DNA from 2 places in the Ensifer sp. Root1252 genome. Region 2 is predicted to be linked to the other one. Evidence: riboswitches for the same ligand, from Rfam matches in the RefSeq annotation. Region 2 holds a riboswitch; the other holds the start of a gene.

Region 1 (11,404 bases), on a different contig from region 2:
GCCGCCAGGCTGCGGGCCGAAAACTGGGCCGCGCAAAAGGCGCGTGGGATCCAGATCATTCCATCGAACGACTTCTCGCTTTACGACCAGGTTCTCGACACATCAGTGCTGGTTGGTGCGGTGCCACCGGCCTATGGCTGGAAGGGCGGCCCGGTCGACCTCGACGCCTATTTCGCCATGGCGCGCGGTTCGACGACTGCCGCCTGCGCGTCCGGTTGCACGCATGGCGGGCCCGACGGGGGCAACCAGGCGCCGGAGATGACCAAGTGGTTCGACACGAACTACCACTACACGGTTCCGGAATTCGCGGAGGATCAGCGCTTCGAGCTGACGAGCAATGCGCCGCTTGACGCCTTCCTCGAAGCCAAGGCGCTCGGGCATGTCACCCGCCCTGTCGTCCTCGGCCCCGTCACCTTCCTGAAACTGGGCAAGGCGCTTGCCGGCGGATTCGACACCATCAATCTGATCGAGCGGCTGCTGCCTGTTTATACGAAGCTTCTCACCGAGCTTGGGGAAGCCGGCGTCGAATGGGTGCAGATCGACGAGCCATGCCTGGTGCTCGATCTCACTGAGCGGGAACGCCAGGCGCTGGCGCTGACCTACCAGACGTTCGCCTCGGAACTTCCGCAGTTGAAAATCATGCTCGCGACCTATTTCGGCGCGGTCAGTGACAACATGCCGACAGCCCTTTCGCTGCCGGTTGCCGGGCTGCATGTCGACCTCGTGCGGGCGCCGCAACAGCTCGACTTGCTACTTCAGACGGTACCGGCACAGCTTGTGCTGTCGCTCGGCGTCGTCGATGGCCGCAATGTGTGGCGTACCGATCTTGCCGGCCTCTTCCGCCGGCTGCAGCCGTTGATCGAGGCGCATGGCCGCGATCGTATCGAGCTTGCACCATCGTGCTCGCTGCTGCATGTGCCAATCGACCTCGATCTCGAACGAGCGCTCGATCCGGAGCTCGTCTCCTGGCTTGCCTTCGCCCTGCAGAAGCTGGACGAACTCAGCCTGCTTGCCCGCGCATTCGAGCCGGGCCTGGCCAATCCCGAGCAGGTCTTTGCAAAATCGATTGCTGCGGTCGAGGCACGGCTGACCTCGCTCAAGGTCCACGATCCACTCGTTGCCGGACGCTTGAAGAACCTGACGGCAGCAGACAGCCGCCGTCAATCGAGTTTTGCAACGCGCCGGCGGCGGCAGGAAGACAGGCTGGCACTGCCGCTCTTCCCGACGACGACGATCGGCTCCTTCCCGCAGACGTCAGAGGTGCGCCAGGCACGATCGCTGCATGCCAAGGGCGAGCTCAGCTATGTCGACTACCTCGCCTACCTGCGCCAGGAGACGGAGAAGGCCGTGCGCTGGCAGGAGGAAATCGGCATCGAGGTGCTGGTGCACGGCGAATTCGAGCGCAACGACATGGTGCAGTATTTCGGCGAGCAGCTCTCCGGCTATGGGTTCACTCAGAGCGGTTGGGTGCAGAGCTACGGCTCGCGCTACGTACGCCCGCCGATCATCTTCGGCGATGTCTCGCGCCCGAACCCGATGACGGTCGATTGGGCAACCTATGCGCAGTCGCTGACGGACAAGCCGATGAAGGGCATGCTCACCGGCCCGGTGACGATGCTGCAATGGTCGTTCGTGCGCGACGACCTGCCCCGGTCGATCGTATGCCGGCAGATCGCACTGGCGCTGCGCGACGAAGTCACCGACCTGGAAACGGCCGGTATCGCCGTGATCCAGATCGACGAACCGGCGCTGCGCGAGGGACTGCCACTGAGACAGGCCGATCGAAAGGCCTATCTCGACTGGGCGGTCGAGTGCTTCCGCATCAGCGCCTCCGGCGTCGGTGACGAAACCCAGATCCACACCCACATGTGCTACTCGGAGTTCAACGACATCATGGCGGCGATTGCGGCAATGGATGCCGATGTCATCTCCATCGAAACCTCGCGCTCGAAGATGGAGCTGCTCGGCGCCTTTATCGATCAGGCCTATCCGAACGAGATCGGCCCCGGCGTCTACGACATCCACTCGCCGCGGGTACCCACTGTCAACGAGATGGTGCATCTGATCGAACAGGCGACCGACGGTCTGACGCCGGCGCAGATCTGGGTCAATCCGGATTGTGGGCTGAAAACAAGGCGGTGGGAGGAAGTTCGCCCGGCGCTCGTCAACATGGTCGCGGCGGCGCAAACGCTGCGCCAATCCTTCACTGCCGGCCGGCAAGAGGCCGCAAACGCATGACGGACGATAGCAATATCGAGAAGGCGCCGGGGGAAACCCCGGCGCCCGCCACCTTGATCGACATCGTCTTTCCCGGCGACACCAATCACCACGGCACGCTCTTCGGCCGTGCGGGCCTCGCACTCATGGACCGGACCGCCTTCATCGTCGCCACGCGCCACGGCCGCGTTCCCTTCGTCACCGCCTCCTGCGATCGCGTCGACTTCCGCGGCCCCGCCCACATCGGCCATATCGTCAGCTGCAGCGGCCGCCCGATCCGGGTCGGGCGGCGTTCGATGGTCGTCGAAGTCGATATGATCGCGGAAGATCTGACGGCCGGCACCCGCGATCTGTGCGCCCGCGGCCAGTTCACCATGGTCGCGATGCCGGAGGGCAAGGGCGCCGGCTGGTCGTTGCCTTCTCTCGACACCGATGCGATCGGAGCGCCAAAAGACGATGCCGTGCGCATGGTCGATATCGTCTTTCCGGATCAGGCCAACAGCTTCGGCGCCATGTTTGGCGGCGACGCGCTGGCGCAGATGACCAAGGCCGCCTTCGGCGCGGCGACACGGGCGAGCCGCAAGACGACAGTGCTCGCCTCCTGCCAGCGCATCGATTTCAAGCACCGGATCACCGTTGGCTCGATCATCGAGCTTGTCGCCAGGATTGTGCGCACCGGACGGAGCTCGACGACGGTCGATGTCGAATTGTGGTCAGAGGATTTGACGGGAGCGAAACAGACCCTGACTGCCCATGGCGCCTTCATCATGGTGGCAGTCGACGGGGACAATCGTCCTGTTCCCGCCTTCGCGGCTTGAGGATTTCAGCAGAGCTGTCAATGACGGCTCTCCATCCACAGGCTTCGCCGACACTTGTCGTTTACTCCCCGCTATCCACACCCGAAAAAATATTGTCCGCCTCCCAGGTGGCTTCGACATGGAACCTATTGACGCAATTTTCCCGACATATACTATATCTAGTGTTCGAGGTTCTCCCGATTCGCAAGGATTGGGAGCGAAGATGGGAATACGGTGCCGTCGTAGCGATTTCGCTTGGCTAAGCCGTGGCTGCCCCCGCAACTGTAAACGGCGAGCAACTGTCCAGCATTCGGCCACTGAAGCATGATGCTTCGGGAAGGTCCGGACAGAAGCACCGACCCGTGAGCCAGGAGACCTGCCTCGATCGATAAACGTCCACGGGCGGGGTGTCCGGAGAGGTCAGAGGTGTGCATGGGGCAGGATGAAACCTGCCTGATCGTCTCGACGTCTCCCCGGAAGCGCCGTCTTCAACTTCGGGGTGAAGTCATGTCCGCGTCATCGAATTCCTATCATTCGCCAATGAAGAGGCGCGGGAAGCCGCGAATCTGACGAACAACCGCGCCCGGGTCTTCTCGACCCGAGCAAGCGGTCATCCTGCCAGTCCTGCATTTCGCCGGATCGCTTGTGCGTATCCGCATGCCTTTTCATGCCCAGATCCAGCCGACCAAACGAGGAAGAAATGAACGTCACCGTCTACAGCAAGCCCGCCTGCGTCCAGTGCACCGCAACCTATCGCGCGCTCGACCGCCAGGGCGTCAATTACGAGGTGATCGACATTTCGGTCGACCAGGACGCGTTCGAGACGGTCAAGGGCCTTGGCTACATGCAGGTTCCCGTCGTCATCGCCGGTCCGGAGCACTGGGCAGGCTTCCGCCCCGACAAGATCAGCGCACTGTCCTGAAGCCGAGGTACGGCGCGATGGGGCTGATCGTCTATTTTTCCACCCGCTCGGAAAACACCCATCGCTTCGTCGGCAAGCTCGGCCTGCGCGCCAGACGCATTCCCGTCAGCGCGGCCGACGCGCCGCTCGACGTGCACGAACCCTATGTGCTCGTCGTCCCGACCTATTGCGGCGACGACGGCCGGGGCGCCGTGCCCAAACAGGTGATCCGCTTTCTCAACGATGCGGACAACCGCTCCCACATCCGCGGCGTGATTGCCGCGGGCAACAGCAATTTCGGCGCGACCTACGGGATCGCCGGCGACGTGATCTCGGCCAAGTGCCAGGTGCCCTATCTCTACCGGTTCGAACTGTTGGGAACCGATGAGGACGTCGCCAATGTCAAAAACGGGATGGAACGATTTTGGACGTCTCAACACTCGAACGCCCCTTGAAGGCGACGGAATCGGCGCTCGATTACCACGCGCTGAACGCCATGCTGAACCTCTATGACGAGGACGGCCGGATCCAGCTCGACAAGGACCGGTTGGCGGCAAAGCAGTACTTCCTGCAGCACGTCAACCAGAACACCGTGTTCTTCCATAACCTGCGCGAAAAACTCGATTACCTCGTCACCGAGGGCTACTACGAGCAGGAGGTTCTCGACCAGTATTCGTTCAACTTCGTGCGCGACCTGTTCGATCACGCCTATGACAAGAAGTTCCGTTTCCCGACCTTTCTCGGCGCCTTCAAATATTACACCAGCTACACGCTGAAGACCTTCGACGGGAAGCGCTACCTCGAGCGCTACGAGGACCGGGTCTGCATGGTGGCGCTGACGCTGGCGCGCGACGACGAGGCGCTGGCGCGCGACATGGTCGACGAGATCATCTCCGGTCGCTTCCAACCGGCGACCCCGACCTTCCTCAACGCCGGCAAAAAGCAGCGCGGCGAGCTCGTCTCCTGCTTTCTGCTGAGGGTCGAGGACAACATGGAATCGATCGCGCGCGGCATTAATTCGGCGCTACAATTGTCGAAGCGCGGCGGCGGCGTGGCGCTGTCGCTTACCAACATCCGCGAGGCCGGCGCCCCGATCAAGCAGATCGAAAACCAGTCGTCCGGCATCATTCCCGTGATGAAGCTGCTGGAGGATTCGTTCTCCTACGCCAACCAGCTTGGCGCCCGCCAGGGTGCCGGCGCCGTCTATCTCAACGCCCACCACCCCGACATCATGCGTTTCCTCGACACCAAGCGGGAGAACGCCGACGAGAAGATCCGTATCAAGACGCTGTCGCTGGGCGTCGTCGTTCCCGACATCACCTTCGAACTCGCCAAGAACAACGAGGACATGTACCTGTTCTCGCCCTATGACGTGGAGCGCGTCTACGGCGTTGCCTTCACCGACATCTCGGTCACGGAAAAATATCGGGAAATGGTCGCCGACAGCCGGATCCGCAAGAAGAAGATCAAGGCGCGCGAGTTCTTCCAGGTGCTGGCCGAAATCCAGTTCGAGTCGGGCTATCCCTACATCATGTTCGAAGACACGGTGAACCGCGCCAACCCGATCGCCGGCCGCATCACCATGAGCAACCTCTGCTCAGAAATCCTCCAGGTCAGCGAAGCCAGCGAGTACAATGACGACCTGTCCTACAAGCACCTGGGCAAGGACATCTCCTGCAATCTCGGCTCGCTGAATATCGCCGCCGCGATGGATTCGTCCGATTTCGGCAAGACGATCGAGACATCGATCCGGGCGCTGACCGCGGTCTCCGACATGAGCCATATCGCCTCGGTTCCCTCCGTCGAGAAGGGCAATGACGACAGCCATGCGATCGGCCTCGGCCAGATGAACCTGCACGGCTATCTCGCCCGCGAACGGGTCTATTACGGTTCGGACGAAGGCGTCGATTTCACCAACATCTACTTCTACACGGTGACCTACCACGCCATCCGCGCCTCCAACCGCATCGCCGTCGAACGCGGGTCGAGCTTCAAGGGCTTCGAGAACTCGAAATACGCCTCGGGCGACTATTTCGACAAGTACACCGAACAGGAATGGAAGCCGGCGACCGAGCGGGTGCGCGAACTGTTCGAAACCGCAGGCATCGATATCCCGACGCAGGAAGACTGGCTGGAACTCAAGCAGGCGGTGATGACATCCGGCCTCTACAACCAGAACCTGCAGGCGGTGCCGCCGACCGGCTCAATCTCCTATATCAACCATTCGACCTCCTCGATCCACCCGATCGTCTCGAAGATCGAGATCCGCAAGGAAGGCAAGATCGGCCGCGTCTATTATCCCGCGGCCTTCATGACCAACGACAATCTCGACTACTACCAGGATGCCTATGAGATCGGTCCGGAGAAGATCATCGACACCTATGCGGCTGCGACCCAGCATGTCGACCAGGGGCTTTCGCTGACCTTGTTCTTCAAGGACACGGCAACGACCCGCGACATCAACCGCGCGCAGATCCATGCCTGGAAGAAGGGCATCAAGACGATCTACTACATCCGCCTTCGTCAGATGGCGCTGTCCGGCACGGAAGTGCAGGGCTGCGTTTCCTGCGCGCTTTGATACTCCGGGGAACAAGATGAACATCCAACTGAAGACCAAGGCGCCCAAGGGCTCGCAAGCCGTGCGCGCCATCAACTGGAACCGTATCGAGGACGACAAGGACCTTGAGGTCTGGAACCGGCTCACCGGCAATTTCTGGCTGCCGGAAAAGGTGCCGCTTTCCAACGACATTCCCTCCTGGGCGGCGTTGCGGCCGGAAGAGCAGCAGCTGACGATCCGTGTGTTCACGGGCCTGACCCTGCTCGACACGATCCAGACGAGCATCGGCGCACCGACACTGATGGCGGATTCGATCACGCCCCATGAGGAAGCGGTTTATTCCAACATCTCCTTCATGGAAGCGGTGCATGCCCGTTCCTATTCCTCGATCTTTTCGACGCTTTGCTCGACACCTGATGTCGATGACGCCTATCGCTGGTCGGAGGAGAACGAACATCTCCAGAAGAAGTCGGCGCTCATTCTCGAGCAGTATCGCACCACGGATCCGCTGAAGCGCAAGATCGCCAGCGTCTTCCTCGAGAGCTTCCTGTTCTACTCCGGCTTCTATCTGCCGATGTATTGGTCGAGCCGCGCCAAGCTGACCAACACTGCCGACATGATCCGCCTCATCATCCGCGACGAAGCGGTGCACGGCTACTACATCGGCTACAAGTTCCAGAAGGGCCTGGAGCGGCTGAGTAACGAGCGTCGGCAGGAGATGAAGGATTTTGCCTTCGACCTGCTGCTCGAACTCTACGACAACGAGGCGAAATATACCGAATCGCTTTACGACAGCGTCGGCCTGACCGAGGACGTGAAGAAGTTCCTGCACTACAACGCCAACAAGGCGCTGATGAACCTCGGATATGAGGCGCTGTTCCCGGCCGATGCCTGCAAGGTCAATCCGGCGATTCTGTCGGCCCTGTCTCCGAATGCCGACGAGAACCACGACTTCTTCTCCGGTTCAGGCTCATCCTATGTCATCGGCAAGGCGGTCGCGACAGAAGACGAAGACTGGGATTTTTGAGGGGCATGCTGCGTTCGACTGCAGGCCAATAGCAAAACGGCCGGTGAAGACGAGAAGGTCTTCACCGGCCGTACTGTTTCCACCCTCCGAAGCGAGGTTATGTTACTCCGCCGGCACAACGCGGCTGCGGCCGATGGTTGCCTGCGTCAGCAGGAACGCGCTGACCGCGCAGATGGCGATGCCCGCGGCCATCGGCAGTGCTGTCCCATCGAAGAAGACGGCAGCAACGATCATGGCGACAGCCGCCGTGACGAAATGCAATGTCCCCATCAGCGCCGATGCAGTACCGGCAATCTCGCCGTGATCCTCAAGCGCCAGCACCGCGGAGGTCGGGATGACCAGACCGAGCGCGCCGTAGCCGACGAACAGGAATGCCGCCATGACCGGCAACTGGTTGAAGCCGAGGCTCATGAGAATGAACATGCTGGCCATGGTCAAGGCAAAGCCGGCGACGGCAAGCTGCATGACACGCACGAGACCGAAACGAACGCCAAGCCAACCGGTCGCCTGCGAGACCGCGAAGAACGATACCGCGTTGATCGAGAAGGCGAAGCTGTATTGCGTCGGCGTCAGGCCATAATGATCGATCAGCACGAAGGGCGAATTTGCGAGGTAGACGAGGAAGCTCGAAATGCCGAGGCCACCGATGAAGGTGAGCGTCAGGAAGTTCCGGTCGCTCAGAAGCAGCCGGTAGGCGGCAATCGCGCTGCCGAAATTGCTGTCTGCCCTGTCCTTCTTCGGACGGGTCTCAGCCAATTGGGTCGACAGCAGGATCAGGCCGATGAAGGCTGCGATCATGACGGCACAGAAAACGCCGCGCCAGCCGTAGAACTCGATGACGGCGCTGCCAGTCAGAGGCGCCAGGATCGGCGAGATGCTGAACACCAGCATCAGCAGCGACATCAGGCGTGCCGCCTGAACGCCGGTGTGCATGTCACGAACGATGGCGCGCGGAATGACCATGCCGGCGGCACCGCCAATACCTTGCAGGAAGCGGAAGGCGATGAGCGTTTCGATATCGGTCGCGAGCGCGCAGCCGATGCTGGCCAGCGCGAACAGGCCGATGCCGAGATAGAGCGGCGCCTTGCGGCCCCACATATCCGAGAGTGGGCCATAGACGAGCTGGAAAATTGCAAAGGAAATGAAGAAGGCGAGCAGGCTAAGCTGCACGACACCGGTCTCTGCGGCGAGATCCTTGCCGATCGACGGCAGCGCGGGGAGATACATGTCGATTGCGAAAGGCCCGATCGCTGAAATCAGACCGAGGACTATGGCAGTGCGTAGAAAGGACGCCGTCATGGTGATGATCTTTCAGAGGTCGCGAAACGAACGAGGACGCGCGCCTGCATTCGTTGCCGCCGGGATTGAAACTGGAATGAGCCGGTCGTGCCAGGATCGAACGTCCGGGAGACGCATCCATGTGGTCCATAATTTTGGACACACATGTCAAATTAGACACTATTGTCCAAACCGTCAACATGTCCTATCGTCGGATCATGAAAAAACGACAAGCCGCCTTGCCGACCGCCGGTGGCCCCACCCAGAAGGGTCAATGCGCCAAACGCATCTCGATCCTCGACGCCGCCGCAGAGGTCTTCTGCCGCGAAGGCTTTTCCGGCGCCAGCATAGACGAAATCGCCGCGGAAGCCTGTGTTTCCAGGCAGACCATCTACAATCACTACCGCGAAAAAGAGACGCTGTTCATGGCGGTGGTGCAGGATATCCTCGACCGAACCAACGCCGCGCTGTTCTCGATCCTCGCGACCTTCCCGCAACGGGCAGACAATCTCGAGGACGACCTCACTGCCTTTGCAGTGCGCCTCAACAGGAACTGCATCTGCAATCAGGACGGCAAGTTCATCCAGAAGCTGGTCGAGACCGAGGGAGAGCGATATCCCGAGCTGATCAGGATCTGGCGCGAACAGGGACCGGGCAAGATCGGCGCGGCACTCTCGGCACTGTTTGCTCGACTTGCCCACGCGGCCCCGCTTGAGATCGACGACCTCGACTTGGCCGCTCGGCAATTCCTGGCCTTGATCAAGGCGGACATGCAGATAGCCGGTCCTTTTGGCGAAGCTCCAACGGAGGAGCAATTGCAGACCTCTGCCCGCAACGCCGTCAGGACCTTCCTGCGCGCCTATGGCAGGGTCGAGACCGAACGAGCCCAGAAAAAAGCCGGTCGCCTCGACCAATCGGCTTGACCGCCAGTCGCTCTGACCAATTCAGTCACCCTGACGTCTTCGCGACGCACCTAAGACCAACGCCCCTCCGCATCTCCGATCACCTAACCAGTGATCTGGAACCCCTGCACCGGATCGGGCAAGGCCACCGGTTCGGTTTCGACGCTGACGACCGAGGCAGCCGCCGGCCCCATCCAGAGCCGCTCGACCATGTTTGCGAGCGCAACATCGGAGCCGACGATCATCGCCGCCACCGATCCGTCGCGCTCGTTGCGCACCCAGCCGGTCACTCCCAGGCGTTCGGCCTCGCGGCGGGCCCAAATGCGGAAGCTGACGCCCTGCACCCTTCCGCTGACACGAACGAGCATCGCCTTGCGCTCTCTGATCATGATCGCACCTGTTTTTTTGTTATAGAAGAGAAACTGGAGCGAAGGCGGACAAAGACAAGCCACCTGACGTTGCGGGCGCCTGCGACGCCGGGCCGTTTCCACATCGGGCGAAGTTGCGGAATTCTCCGCCGCCTTGTTTTGACGCATTTCCGGACGCAAAACCGCTTCCCAGTTCTCCTGGAAATAGCCTATGGCGTCGCCGCCAAAATGCGGCCCTTCATGTTGGGATGAAAGCGGCAATAATAATCGATCTGCCCCGCCTCCCGCACGACGAGACTTGCGGTCTTCTTCGCCGGGATCAACACCTCCCAACCACCCTTCACGGTCGCTGTATGGACGAGGATGTCCCTGTTGACCCACTCGATCGTGTCGCCGACGCGTACCTCGACCTCTGCGGGAACAAACGCCATTTTTTCTATCGTCACGCGGATTGTCTCTGCTTGAGCATCCACAGCGCCATTGCCGAGCAGGAGCCCGGCAACGGCAACGAGATAAAACCCGGATGGCATGGCCGCGCTCTACTTCAGCGATGCGGCAACATGTTCTGCATGCTGCTGGTGGCCCTGAAAGATCTTCAAGCCGGTCTCAAGCAGTGCCTTAAGTTCGGCATTGCTGGCCGATGGAATGAGCAGGGTCTCCAGGGCTCCGTTCACCTGCTTGTGGTAGGCGACTTCATTGTCGACATAGGCTTTATCGAAGCTCGCGCCGTCGAGCGTGGCAAGCTTGGCGCGCTCGTCGCCAGCTGCTTTCGAGAGCGCCTTGCTGGTATCGTTGTCCTCCGGCGTCACCTTGAGTTTCTTGACGAGATCGAGCGCCTGCGTATTCACCGCCTCATGGTCGCGCATCATATCTTCGGCAAACGAAACGACGTCCTTGTTGCCGGACTTCGAGATCGCAAGCTTGGCATTTTCCACATCGATCACTCCGGCCGTATAGGCGATGTGAGCGATCTGTGGGTCGGTCGGCTTATCCGCTGCCTGTGCCGGGATCACAAGCCCGAGCAGGCAAAGCGTGACGAGCGCGGTCATTGGCCGAATGTTCATGGAAACCTCCTTGTTCCACGCAGGGCGCGGACCCTGTTTGCAGTTGACATCCATTGGATGCCGCCTGCCCGCAAAGGTTCCCGCCGGTCAGCTGGAAAGGCCAAGCCGCTTCATGACCGCCGCGGTCAGCCGCGCACAGCGCCGCCCGGCAAAGGGGAAAGCATCGAGCAAAACCGGGCCGATCTGCTCATGCAACTGTTTGCGCACCAGCTGCCGCGCCCGATGCAACCGTGTCTTGACCGTCTCGGGGCGTAACCCAAGCAGATCAGCCGTTTCCTCCACGCTCAGCCCCT
Region 2 (11,404 bases):
GCGAGATGTTGTAGTGAATGTTGCCATCGCCCATATGGCCGAATGAGCAGATGCGTGCGCCCGGCATCGCCTGCATGACGGCCGTATCGGCCTCCTTCATGAAGGCGGGGATGCTCGATACGGGGACGGAAACGTCGTGCTTGATCGAGCCGCCTTCCGGCTTCTGCGCTGGCGACATGCTTTCGCGCATGTGCCACAGCGCCTTGCGCTGTTCTTCGCTGGTCGCAATCACTGCGTTCTCGACCAGGTCGGCGACGATGCCCTGCTCCAGCAGTTCGTGCACCATGCGTTCGGCACTCTCGGCGGAATCGGAGGTGGAAATGTCGATGAGTACATACCACGGGTGAACGGTTTCCATCGGGTCGCGCACGCCTGGAATATGCTTTGTCGTGAACTCGACGCCGAGGCGCGGCATCAGTTCGAAGCCGGTGAGCGCAGTGCCGCAGAGGCTCGAGGCCTTGTCGAAGAGGGCCAGCGCATGTTCGACGCTGCCGACGCCGGCAAAGGCCACCTGATGGCCAAGGGGCTTCGGAAACATCCTGAGCACCGCGCCGGTGATCACGCCGAGCGTACCTTCGGCGCCGATGAACAGGTCGCGCAGGTCGTAGCCGGTATTGTCTTTCTTCAGCCGGCGCAGCCCGTCCCAGATCTCGCCGGTCGGCAGAACCACTTCGAGGCCGAGGCAAAGCTGGCGCATGTTGCCATAGGCTAACACTGCGGTGCCGCCGGCATTGGTCGAGAGGTTGCCGCCGATGCGGGCCGAGCCTTCCGACCCGAGCGACAGCGGAAACAGTCGATCGTTATCATCGGCCGCCTTCTGGATATCGGCAAGGATGCAGCCGGCGTCGGCAACGATGACATTGCCGACGGGGTCGATGTCGCGAATCCGGTTCAGCCTCTGCAGCGACAGGACGATATCGGCCTTGCCCTCGCGCGGGATCTGACCCGCCACATGGCCGGTGTTACCGCCTTGCGGAACGATTGCCGTTCGGGTCGCGCTTGCAAGCTTCATGATGCGCGACACCTCCTCGACCGAACCGGGGCGAAGCACCATCGGGGTGGTGCCATTGTAGAGCCCGCGGGATTCGATGAGGTAGGGCGCGAGGTCCGCCGGGTTCGTCAAGGCATTGGCGCTGCCGACGATGTCGATGAAGGAGGCGATCAGTTCGGGAGAGGGGAGCGTCGTCGTCATGGCCCTGCCTTCGCAAATGCGCCCGACGGCGCTACTGCATAATTCCTTAAATCGGAATCGAATTAAGGACAAAATTATGCAGCGGGTTTAGAGCGTTACAGCGTCCTTTGCGCGTCATATTTGACGCACGGCGCTGTAAAAGTGCCTGTCGGTCAGTCTCTGGGGGCGGCAGCACGCTGCAGCCGGTCGAGGATCGCCTCTCCCAACCCTTCCGAAGGGATGGGGCCGAAGGCGATGGTTGCGGAGCCGCTGGCATCCGCCCTCTTCATATAGTCGAAAAGATTGGCAGCTGCCTCGCGCAGGCTGCCTGCCGGGCTGAGGTCGAGTACGATCGCGGCGTGCTCTTCGCCGGGGAGCGACGCATTGCCGAACCGGATCAGCGCTTCTCCCGGACGCACGTCGGCGGCGTCGAGCCGGACAGCTGCGCCCGGCGCGTAGTGCGAGGCGAGCATGCCCGGGGCCTCGATAGTCGCTCCGGCGCTCTGCGGCCTCGAGACGGTAAGGCCGGTCAGCCTTTCGATTTCGAAGACGTCGAGACCGCCCGGACGCAGCAGGCGCAGCGCGCCGTCCTCGACCTTGATGATCGTCGATTCAAGCCCGATCTCCGCAGAGCCGGCGTCGAGAATGAGCTTGAGGCGCGGCCCGAGATCGGCTTCCACATGGGCAGCGCTTGTGGGACTGATCTTGCCCGACGTATTGGCGCTCGGTGCGGCGAGCGGGCGGCCGAAGCGGGCAATCACCCGACGTGAAAAGCCATCAGGCATGCGGATGCCGAGCGTGTCGAGGCCGGCCGAGGCAAGCGCGTGCACGGTGCTTGTTGTGCGCTGGGGCAGGATCAACGTCAGCGGGCCGGGCCAGAACGCTTCGGCCAGGCGCCGCGACAACGAATCGAATGTCACATGGGCTTCAGCCATCGCCATGTCTGACACATGCGATATCAGTGGGTTGAAGCGTGGACGCCCCTTCATCTCATAAATACGGCTGATCGCATCGGGATTGGTGGCGTCCGCTGCCAGGCCGTAGACCGTCTCGGTCGGAATCGCGACGGGCTCGCCTTCGGCAAGCACCGCACAGGCACGCTCGATCGCCCGTTCCGGCTCGGTCCGTGTATCGATGATTTCGGCCATGTCGCTTCCGTTTCCCTTTCCGAGGCTTCCTTAAAGGAGCCACGGTGAAAACAGAACGATTTTCTTCAGGCAACCGGGTCTGCGCTTCAGAGGCTGCGAATGATGCGCTTCAATGCCTCGTCGCGCGCGCCGAGCATCAGCACGTTCTTGAGCGCGACTTTCGGGTCGTCGGTACGAAAGAGCAGCCCGTTGTCGCGAACGCTGCGATTGATGGTCATCTGCCCCTCTGGCGCATCGGGCTCGATGGCAACGGCGAAGTACATTCGGGAATAGCCGGTCTGGATGCGTTCGAAGAAGTGTTTCTCGTCGCCGAGGTCACAGAAGAAGTTGGCGAAATAGAACGACCAGGTGACGTCCTTGGACGGGGCGAGATGTGTTCTCGCCGCCGTGACATGGCAATAGCCGAGATGCGGCCGACCGGTGAGCGTGCGGTGGAAGATCATCTTGGGAAACTGGATCGAGGTATGGAAGCCGTTCATCCGCTTGTGCGTCGTTTCGCCGGCGGTCGTCAGCTTGTGGGCGGTGCGCTCGGCAACCTCGTCATAGCTCAGATAACGCCGCTCGCGCTGCGACCATTGACGCCTTTCTATGCGGCCGGTGCGCAGGAACTCGGTGTGGACCGCTGTCTTCGGAGCGATCGTTGGCAGCTTCTCGGCTGCGGCGTCGTAGTATTTGAGCTTTGCCATGAACTTCAATGCGCTGTTTGCCGGTTCGGCCGGTTTCTCCGTCAGGCGACGCTAATGCATTATGGTTAATGGAAGATTTCACTCGCGTCGGTGGGCCTTGCCCCGCGTCACGGGAAGACATGTCGCAAAATGGCGAAGGATCCGCGCTTTCTCGCAAGCCTTGCCGGAAAAAGCGACAATTGCTCAATCCTTGAGCTATCCTATTGTTTACAATGAAAAATGATCAATCACAGGGCGTTTGGTGCGCTTGATGTGCTGTGTCGTCTTTCTGGAATCGGATGTCGTTAATCGGCAGCTACGACGATGGCTTCCGCGATTAGATATGCCTACTCAAGGTGCTGTCTTTTAGGGAAGGCGGAGAATTGGGAAGCCGGTCAAAACCCGGCGCTGCCCCCGCAACGGTGGTGGAGCGAAAGCCACGGCACAAAGCCACTGGACGGTTCCGTCCGGGAAGGCGCCGGGCTGGTCCTTGCGGACGGCTCCTGAGCCCGGAAACCAGCCTTGACGCGAACAGACCGTAACGGGTTGCGGCGGGCAGCCGGATCGGAGCCGTCATCGCACAGGCAATGCGCCCGTGCGGGTTCCAGTCCTGCCTCTCCGAAACGCGAACGAGGACAGGACATGGACATCAAGGGCGATATGCTCCGCAAGCTGAAGGGTCGACGCGACGGCTACAGCCTCGACCGGGCCTTCTACATCGACCCCGACTACTACAGGCAGGATCTCGAAAGCATCTGGTACAAGGACTGGTTGTTCATCGGCCACGACTGCGAGATCCCGCGTGCCGGTAACTATTTCACCGTCCAGGTCGGCGATTATCCTGTCATTATCGTTCGCGACCGACAGGGCACGATCCGCGCCCTGCACAATTCCTGCCGTCATCGCGGTTCTCGCGTCTGCGCGCAGCACAAGGGCTCTTCGGCCAAGCTCGTCTGTCCCTATCACCAATGGACCTATGAGCTCGACGGCGCGCTGCTCTTTGCCCGCCAGATGGGCGAGGATTTCGACAAGGCGGCCCACGGCCTGAAGCCGATCCACTGCGAGACCGTCGGCGGTTACATCTTCATCAACCTGTCCGAGCAGCCGATGGATTTCGGCCCGTTCCGCGACATGGTCGCGCCCTATCTTGCGCCGCACCGCCTGGGTGAAACCAAGGTCGCCTTCGAAAGCACGATCATCGAAAAGGGCAACTGGAAACTCGTCTGGGAAAACAACCGGGAGTGCTACCATTGTGCCGCCAACCACCCCGAACTTTGCCGCACCTATCCCGAAGCGCCGACGGCGACCGGTGTGCAGGGCGCCAAGGATGATCCCGTCATTGCCGCGCATTGGGCGAAATGCGAAGCAGCCGGACTGCCGAGCGAGTTCCGGATGTCCGAGACCGGCCAGTTCCGCTCGGCGCGCATGCCGTTGATCGACGACGCCGAGAGCTACACCATGTCCGGCGCCCGCGCCGTGCGGCGGCAACTGTCGGCAGACGTTAGCCAGAAGCATATCGGCACGCTCCTGCTCTTCCATTATCCCTCGACCTGGAACCATGTGCTGGCCGACCACGCCATCACCTTCCGCGTCCTGCCGCTCGGCCCGGAGCTGACGCAGGTGACGACCAAGTGGCTGGTCAACAAGGACGCGGTTGAAGGCGTCGACTACAATCTCGAGCAACTGACGCATGTCTGGACCGAGACCAACGATCAGGACCGCCAGATCGTCGAGGAGAACGCCTTTGGTATTCGCTCGCCGGCCTACCAGTCAGGCCCCTATTCGCCCGAACACGAAGGCGGCGTGATGCAGTTCGTCGAGTGGTATTGCAAGTTCATGGAACAGCGCCTGCAGGGCGAGGCTGCTCCGCTTTCCCGGGTCGCCTGACATGCAGATGGCATCCTCGTTCCATCATTTCGACGAGCTTCATGTCTGGATCGACAGGCAGAACATGCTCGAATGCACATCGGCCGTGATCGAGACCGCCGATGTGATGACCTTTACCTTCCGGGCGGAAAAGCCGGCCTGGTTCCGCTATCTGCCTGGGCAGTTCGTCACGCTCGAGCTGCCGGTCGCCGACGAGCCGGTCATGCGCACCTACACGCTGTCGTCGACGCCCTCCCGGCCGTTGTCGATCGCCGTCACCGTCAAGGCGCAAGCCGATAGCATCGGCACGCGCTGGATGTTCGATCACCTGAAGCCCGGCATGCGGCTGAAGGCGTTCGGTCCGCTCGGCGATTTCAGCTTCGTGCGCCATCCCGGCGAAAAATATCTCTTCATATCGGCAGGCTCCGGCGTCACGCCGATGATGTCGATGACGCGCTGGATGGCGGACTGCGTTCCCGAGACCGACGTCACCTTCATTTCCTGCGCCCGCCGGCCAGACGACCTTCTGTTCCGCTCGGAACTGGAAGTGCTGGCGCGCCAGATGTCCGGGCTAAACCTCGGCTTCGTGGTCGAGGGGCATGAGTCAAGGCACGGATGGCACGGGCTGCGCGGCCGCATCGACGGCGCCAAGCTGCCGCTGCTTGCACCCGACTTCATGGAGCGCACAGTGTTTTGCTGCGGTCCGGAGCCGTTCATGCGCGGCGTGCGCGAGTTGCTGAAGGCGGCCGGTTTCGACATGAGCCGCTATCACGAGGAAAGCTTCCAGCCGGCGGCAGCACCGGCAGCCGAGGAGATAGCAGTCAGGGCAGGGGCGGCAGCCGACGCCGAAGCGCAAGGCGCCAAGGTGGTCTTCACCATGAGCGGCAAGGAGATCGAGGCCAAGCCCGGCCAGACGATCCTGCAGGCGGCGCGGGCCAACGGCGTCAGGATCGGTGCGGCCTGTGAAGGCGGCATCTGCGGTACGTGCCGGGTGATGAAAGTCGCCGGCGAGGTCGAGATGAACCACAACGGAGGTATTCTCGACGACGAAATCGATGAGGGCTACATCCTCGCCTGCTGCTCGCGGCCGCTTGGAGATGTACAGATCGAAGCCTGACAATGCTTGATGGTCGCGGGGAGCGTGTTCTTTCCGCGACCGACCCGTCAGCGGCTGGCCGCGGCCGCCAGCCGCACGGCGCGGTCGTGCCGACCGAAATCGATCGACCCGGTCGCCATCATGTCGACGCCTTCGCCGGCGGCGCTGGCAGCTTCGGCGCGGCTGATAAGCAACGGCTGGCTTTCGATTTTCGCCGTCGCCTGGGCAGCGCTGGCGGCGCCGACCCCGTCGTCGGCTCTGGCAATGAGAACGAGCGGCAGTGCCTTTTCCGGCAACAGGGCGCCGCCGGCCCAGATCGGTCGCAAGGTGGCGCTGCTCATAGCCGCGACATTGACGTCGATGTCGTCAAGTGTACCGGGCACACGATAGGGACAGCGGCGTTTGCCGCAATTGATCCCTGACGAGAATTGCCACAGCGCATAGCTGTCCCAGTTGCCGATCGGAAACACATTGCGGATATCCGGCTTGTAGCGGGCATACCACAGGGGTAGTCGCGACAGCAGTCGGTGCTTCGCGCGGTTGGCCGCGATGTATTTGGCCGTGACATGATTGGTGTAGAGCATCGGGTAGCGGCCGGTGCGGGTCTTGATATGTCCGGCAAAGATCGCCGCGTCTTCGAGCGACATGAATTTGTCCGGGTCGATGCCTTCGAGATCGAGCACCATCAACTCGTCGTCGCGCGGGCTCGCATAATCGAGAAAATGGTTGGCCTGATCGACCGGGTTGCCGGGGCGGGCAAGATGATAGGCGCCCCACAGCAGCCCATGGGAGCGGGCGATCATCCGCCGTGTCTGGTAGAGCTCGCGGCTGACGGCGTATTTGCGCCACATCGTCTTGCAGTGGGCGACAGTGTCGCCGCCATGATCGCCGGTGCAGGAGAAGCTTTCCGGCAGGCCGTCGGAGGCCTTGGCGATGAAGCCGGAGATACGCTTGTCGGAAAGCATTGTCTCCCAGTCGATGCTGTTCATTTCATAAGCGTCGACGATGATGGCGTTGGACTTCGACTTCCAGGGCTCCAGTTCGCCGGCGCGTGCGTTCACCGCCGCGAAAGCCAGACCCAGGAGGGTCGCGAGGCGCAGAATCATCCGTAAGGTGGAGATATACCGCTTTGCCATTCAGTGAGATTGCCGACTCTACAGTTAATTGATCGTAAATCCCAGTCCCCGAGCCGACTGTGCTTGAGACGGTGGCGAATGTATAGAGACTTATGGCTGTATATCAGAGGGTGCTTCTATTGCTGTCGCTGTCCCTTGTCGGTCCGATATCTGCAGCTCCATGTGTACTGTCACAGGCGTGAAGCCAGTCTCTTTCGCCGTCCGTCGAGGCGGCAGGCGAGTCAACTTTGTATGCCGGAACATGGAACAAAACCCGTCACTTAGACGTTAGCCGGCGACCGTTTTCGATCGGACCGTAATCAGGATACGTATCGACACGCGGCTGAAATCGCGCAAACTGGCGGTTGTGAAGGTGGCTCGCTGGCGTCGGAAGCGGCGCAAGTGCTCGTATGGAGAGTTATATGAGAACAATGACAGGCAAGTGGTTCGCCGCAGCGATTGCTGCCGCGGTCTTGATGACTTCGGCTGTGCCGTCCCAGGCTTTCATGCCGGCTCCGCTGCGTGTTGAACGGCAGAGTGATGCCACCGAGGTCCAGTATCACCGCCCCGGCTACGAACGGCGCGGCGGATATTATTATTACAATGGCTATCGCGGCTATAACTATCGCCGTCCGGGCTATCGTTATTATAATGGCTGGTGGTACCCGATGGCGGCCTTCGGCGCCGGCGTGATCATCGGCGGAGCCGTTGCCCAGCCGCCGCGCTACACGCGGCCTGCGCCTGCCTATGGCAGCCGCCATGTGCAATGGTGCTACGACCGCTACCGCTCCTACCGGGCCTACGACAACACCTACCAGCCCTACGGCGCGGCGCGCCGGCAGTGCTACTCGCCCAATAGCTAAGAGGGCAAGGAAGAGACAGCAAAAAGGCCGGGCATTGTCCGGCCTTTTCTGATGCCGGCAAGGTCAGAGAATGCCGATCCGCCTGAGGATCCACCACGCAAGGCCCATGGAAAGCGCGATGAACAGCGCGGCATACAGCGTGCCGCTGCCATCGGCGAAGGGAAGGGCGCCGGTGTTCATGCCGAAGAAACCGGTGACCAGCGTCGGCGGCAATAGGAAGGCTGTCATCAGCGACAGAATATAGAGGTGCCGGTTGGTTTCGGAGGAAATCTTGCTGTCGATCTCTTCGTGCAGCAATCGGGCGCGCTCCTGGAGTGCGAAGACGTCGCGATCCACGGCCTCGAGCCGATCGTAGAGGCGCTCGGTGACGTCGATGAAACCGGGCGGCACCTCGTCTTCGTCCGACGCGCCGGCGCGGCGAAGGAGAGCAAGGATCGTGCGCAGGTGCCGGTGAAGGCGAACCACGGTGCGGCGCAATGGCGCCAGGCCCGGCTGCTGCCGGTGACCGGCTTCGCCATAGACGTGATCTTCGATGACATTCAGCTCTTCGGTCAGTTCGAGCACCAGCGAGATCAGCGTGCGCTGGAATTCGACCACCAGCATCTCGAAGAGGTCGATCGGCCGCGCGCATTTGGTGCTCTTTTCGACTGCGGCCTTTACCCGGTCGATGCTGCGCAGCGGGTGCAGCCGCGTCGTGATGATCACCCTGTCGCTGACGGCAAAATGCAGCCAGCCGATCGTCTTCGTCACCGCATCGAAAGTGCGCTCGAAATCGACCAGCGTTCCGTGCACGATATCGTCGGAGACAGTGATGGCCGCCTGGGTGTCGTGGCTGGTCAGCGTCGTTACGGCTGCCGGCGGCAGGTTGCCGATCCGCTCGATGAGCGCCGGCGTTCGCGCGTCCGAAAGCGCCAGATGCAGCCAGACCCAGCCGTCGCCCTTGATGAGACCGTCGATCGAGGCATCGTTGGCGATGCGCTGGCATCGGCTTTCGCCAGGCAGGAAGCGGTAGGCCCAGACCAGGCCGGGTATCTCGGGGGAAATCAGGTTCATTTGAACGCCTTGGCGAGGGCCATCGTTACTGGCTTCTATGCGCCGTTGATGACAGTTTTGTTACGATGCCGTCCGCACCGGCAACCATCACAACGCGGGCTGAATTGACGTTGACGTTTACGTAAAAATCAATAGTGTTCGGCCAAACGAAGATGCGCCGGCAGCTGCGAAAGCGCCCGGTATCTGGGAGGATCATCATGTACAAGGCACCCGTTGACGAGATTGCATTCACGCTGAAGCACGTGGCCGGAATGGCCGGGGCGCTGGAAAGCGGCGCTCTCGGCGACCTCGGCGAGGATCTCGTGGATGCGATCCTGTCGGAGGCAGGACGTTTCGCGACCGAGGAAGTGGCGCCGCTCGGCGACGTCGGCGACAAGCAGGGTTCCCGTCTCGTCGATGGCAAGGTTCAGACGCCTGACGGTTGGCGCGATCTCTATCACAGCTGGATCGGCGGCGGCTGGAATGGGTTGACGGCTCCGGAAGAATTCGGCGGCCAGAACCTGCCGCATATGCTGCATGTCGCGGCCATGGAAATGTGGAACGCCGGTTCGATGGCATTTGCGCTCGGGCCCACGCTTACCATGGGCGCCGTCGACGCGCTGGAGAAGCATGGCTCCGAGGCTCTGAAGGCAACCTACCTGCCGAAGATGGTATCCGGCGAATGGACCGGCACCATGAACCTGACGGAGCCGCATGCCGGCTCCGATCTTGGCGTTCTCAAGACCCGGGCCGAACGTCGCGACGACGGCACCTATCGCATTTTCGGCCAGAAGATCTTCATCACCTGGGGCGAACACGATTTCACCGACAACATCGTCCACCTCGTCCTGGCGCGGCTGCCGGATGCGCCTGCAGGCACCAAGGGCATTTCGCTGTTCCTCGTGCCGAAGTTCCTGGTGAACGCCGACGGTTCGCTCGGCGAGCGCAACGATCTGTTCTGCCATTCGCTCGAGCACAAGCTCGGTATCCACGGTTCGCCGACCTGCACGATGATCTATGGCGACGGCAAGTTCGGCGCAGAGAAAGGCGCGATCGGCTACCTCATCGGCGAAGAAAACCGCGGCCTTGCCTGCATGTTCACGATGATGAACAACGCCCGTCTTGCCGTCGGCATGCAGGGCGTCGCGATTGCCGACGCCGCCACCCAGAAGGCAATCGCCTTTGCCAAGGAACGCACGCAGGGCAAGGCGCCCGGCTGGTCCGGCCAGGGCATGAGCCCGATCATCGAGCACCCGGATGTTGCCCGCATGCTGCTGACGATGAAGGCCCTGACACAAGGGTCGCGCGCCATCGCCTATGCCTGTGCGCATGCGGTGGACATGGGCCATGCGGCAGACGGCGACAAGGCGAAGTTCTGGCAGGAGCGCTCCAGCCTGCTGACGCCGATCGCCAAGTCGTTTGCGACCGATGCCGGCGTCGACGTTGCCTCGCTTGGCATCCAGGTTCATGGCGGCATGGGCTTCATCGAGGAGACCGGTGCCGCTCGTTACCTGCGCGATGCCCGCATCGCCCCGATTTACGAGGGCACCAACGGCATTCAGGCGATCGATCTCGTCACGCGCAAACTGCCGCTTTCGGGCGGCGAACACGTCCGTGGCTTCATTGCCGAATTGCGCGAGATAGGTGGCGCGGTCCGCGCCTCCAACCGTGAGGGATTCGGCGAAACTGCGGCGCGACTAGATGCTGCGCTCGACGATCTCTCCGAGGCGACGGAATGGCTGATTGCTGCTGTTTCGGCCGGTAAACTCTCCGAGGCACTGGCAGGAGCCACGGCCTGTCAGCGCCTGTTCGGTCTCGCCTTGACCGGCGCCTACCTCGCCAAGGGCGGTCTGGCCGAAGCGTCTGACGGTAAGGACGAGCAACGCATCGCGCTCAGTCGGTTCGCCGCGGAAAACATGCTGGCGGAAACCTCCGCCTTGAAGGATCGTGTCGTTACCGGTGCCGACAGCCTTGCTGCCGCGCGCGCCGTCTTGGGTTGAGGGGAAATATCATGACCGACCAGGTGCTTGTCGAACGTCCGGAAGCCTATCCGGGCGTGCAGGTCATCCGCTTCAACCGGCCGGAAAAGAAGAACGCCATCACGCGCGACATGTACGCGAAGATGACCAATGCGCTGACGGTTGCCGGCAGCGATCCGGCCGTTCGCGTGACCGCGTTCCTCGGCACCGAAGGCTGCTTTTCCGCCGGCAACGACATGGCCGACTTTCTGGCGTTTGCCATGGGCGGCAGCATGGGCACCGAGGTCATCGATTTTCTGAAGGCGCTCGCGGGTGCGGCCAAGCCGGTCGTCTCCGGTGTCGACGGGCTTGCCATCGGCATTGGCACGACGATCCACCTGCATTGTGATCTGACCATCACTTCCGCCCGCTCGGTGTTTAAGACGCCCTTCGTCGATCTGGCCCTGGTGCCGGAAGCGGCGTCGAGCCT

What was found. A riboswitch is a leader RNA that binds a small molecule or an ion and turns the genes downstream of it on or off. The one in region 2 is predicted to bind cobalamin.
Region 1: it holds a riboswitch for cobalamin, as region 2 does, so the genes downstream of both, nrdH (glutaredoxin-like protein NrdH) here and ASD02_RS00045 (aromatic ring-hydroxylating dioxygenase subunit alpha) in region 2, are expected to answer to the same signal.

The regions. Positions count from the first base shown of each region.
Region 1 is NZ_LMDT01000002.1:68,226-79,629, forward strand. Features, by position in the region: gene metE (5-methyltetrahydropteroyltriglutamate--homocysteine S-methyltransferase) at 1-2,238, shown strand, start outside; gene ASD02_RS04830 (hotdog domain-containing protein) at 2,235-3,035, shown strand; cobalamin riboswitch at 3,187-3,413, shown strand; gene nrdH (glutaredoxin-like protein NrdH) at 3,715-3,936, shown strand; gene nrdI (class Ib ribonucleoside-diphosphate reductase assembly flavoprotein NrdI) at 3,954-4,370, shown strand; gene nrdE (class 1b ribonucleoside-diphosphate reductase subunit alpha) at 4,340-6,493, shown strand; gene nrdF (class 1b ribonucleoside-diphosphate reductase subunit beta) at 6,510-7,499, shown strand; gene ASD02_RS04855 (multidrug effflux MFS transporter) at 7,602-8,798, opposite strand; gene ASD02_RS04860 (TetR/AcrR family transcriptional regulator) at 8,996-9,700, shown strand; gene ASD02_RS04865 (acylphosphatase) at 9,784-10,068, opposite strand; gene ASD02_RS04870 (cupredoxin family copper-binding protein) at 10,257-10,577, opposite strand; gene ASD02_RS04875 (DUF4142 domain-containing protein) at 10,587-11,096, opposite strand; gene ASD02_RS04880 (RNA polymerase sigma factor) at 11,199-11,404, opposite strand, start outside.
Region 2 is NZ_LMDT01000001.1:2,896-14,299, reverse strand. Features, by position in the region: gene ASD02_RS00060 (FAD-binding oxidoreductase) at 1-1,192, opposite strand, end outside; gene ASD02_RS00055 (L-threonylcarbamoyladenylate synthase) at 1,345-2,319, opposite strand; gene ASD02_RS00050 (DUF6656 family protein) at 2,406-3,005, opposite strand; cobalamin riboswitch at 3,322-3,524, shown strand; gene ASD02_RS00045 (aromatic ring-hydroxylating dioxygenase subunit alpha) at 3,627-4,871, shown strand; gene ASD02_RS00040 (hybrid-cluster NAD(P)-dependent oxidoreductase) at 4,873-5,967, shown strand; gene ASD02_RS00035 (GH25 family lysozyme) at 6,015-7,082, opposite strand; gene ASD02_RS00030 (BA14K family protein) at 7,493-7,924, shown strand; gene ASD02_RS00025 (transporter) at 7,988-8,977, opposite strand; gene ASD02_RS00020 (acyl-CoA dehydrogenase) at 9,175-10,956, shown strand; gene ASD02_RS00015 (crotonase/enoyl-CoA hydratase family protein) at 10,968-11,404, shown strand, end outside.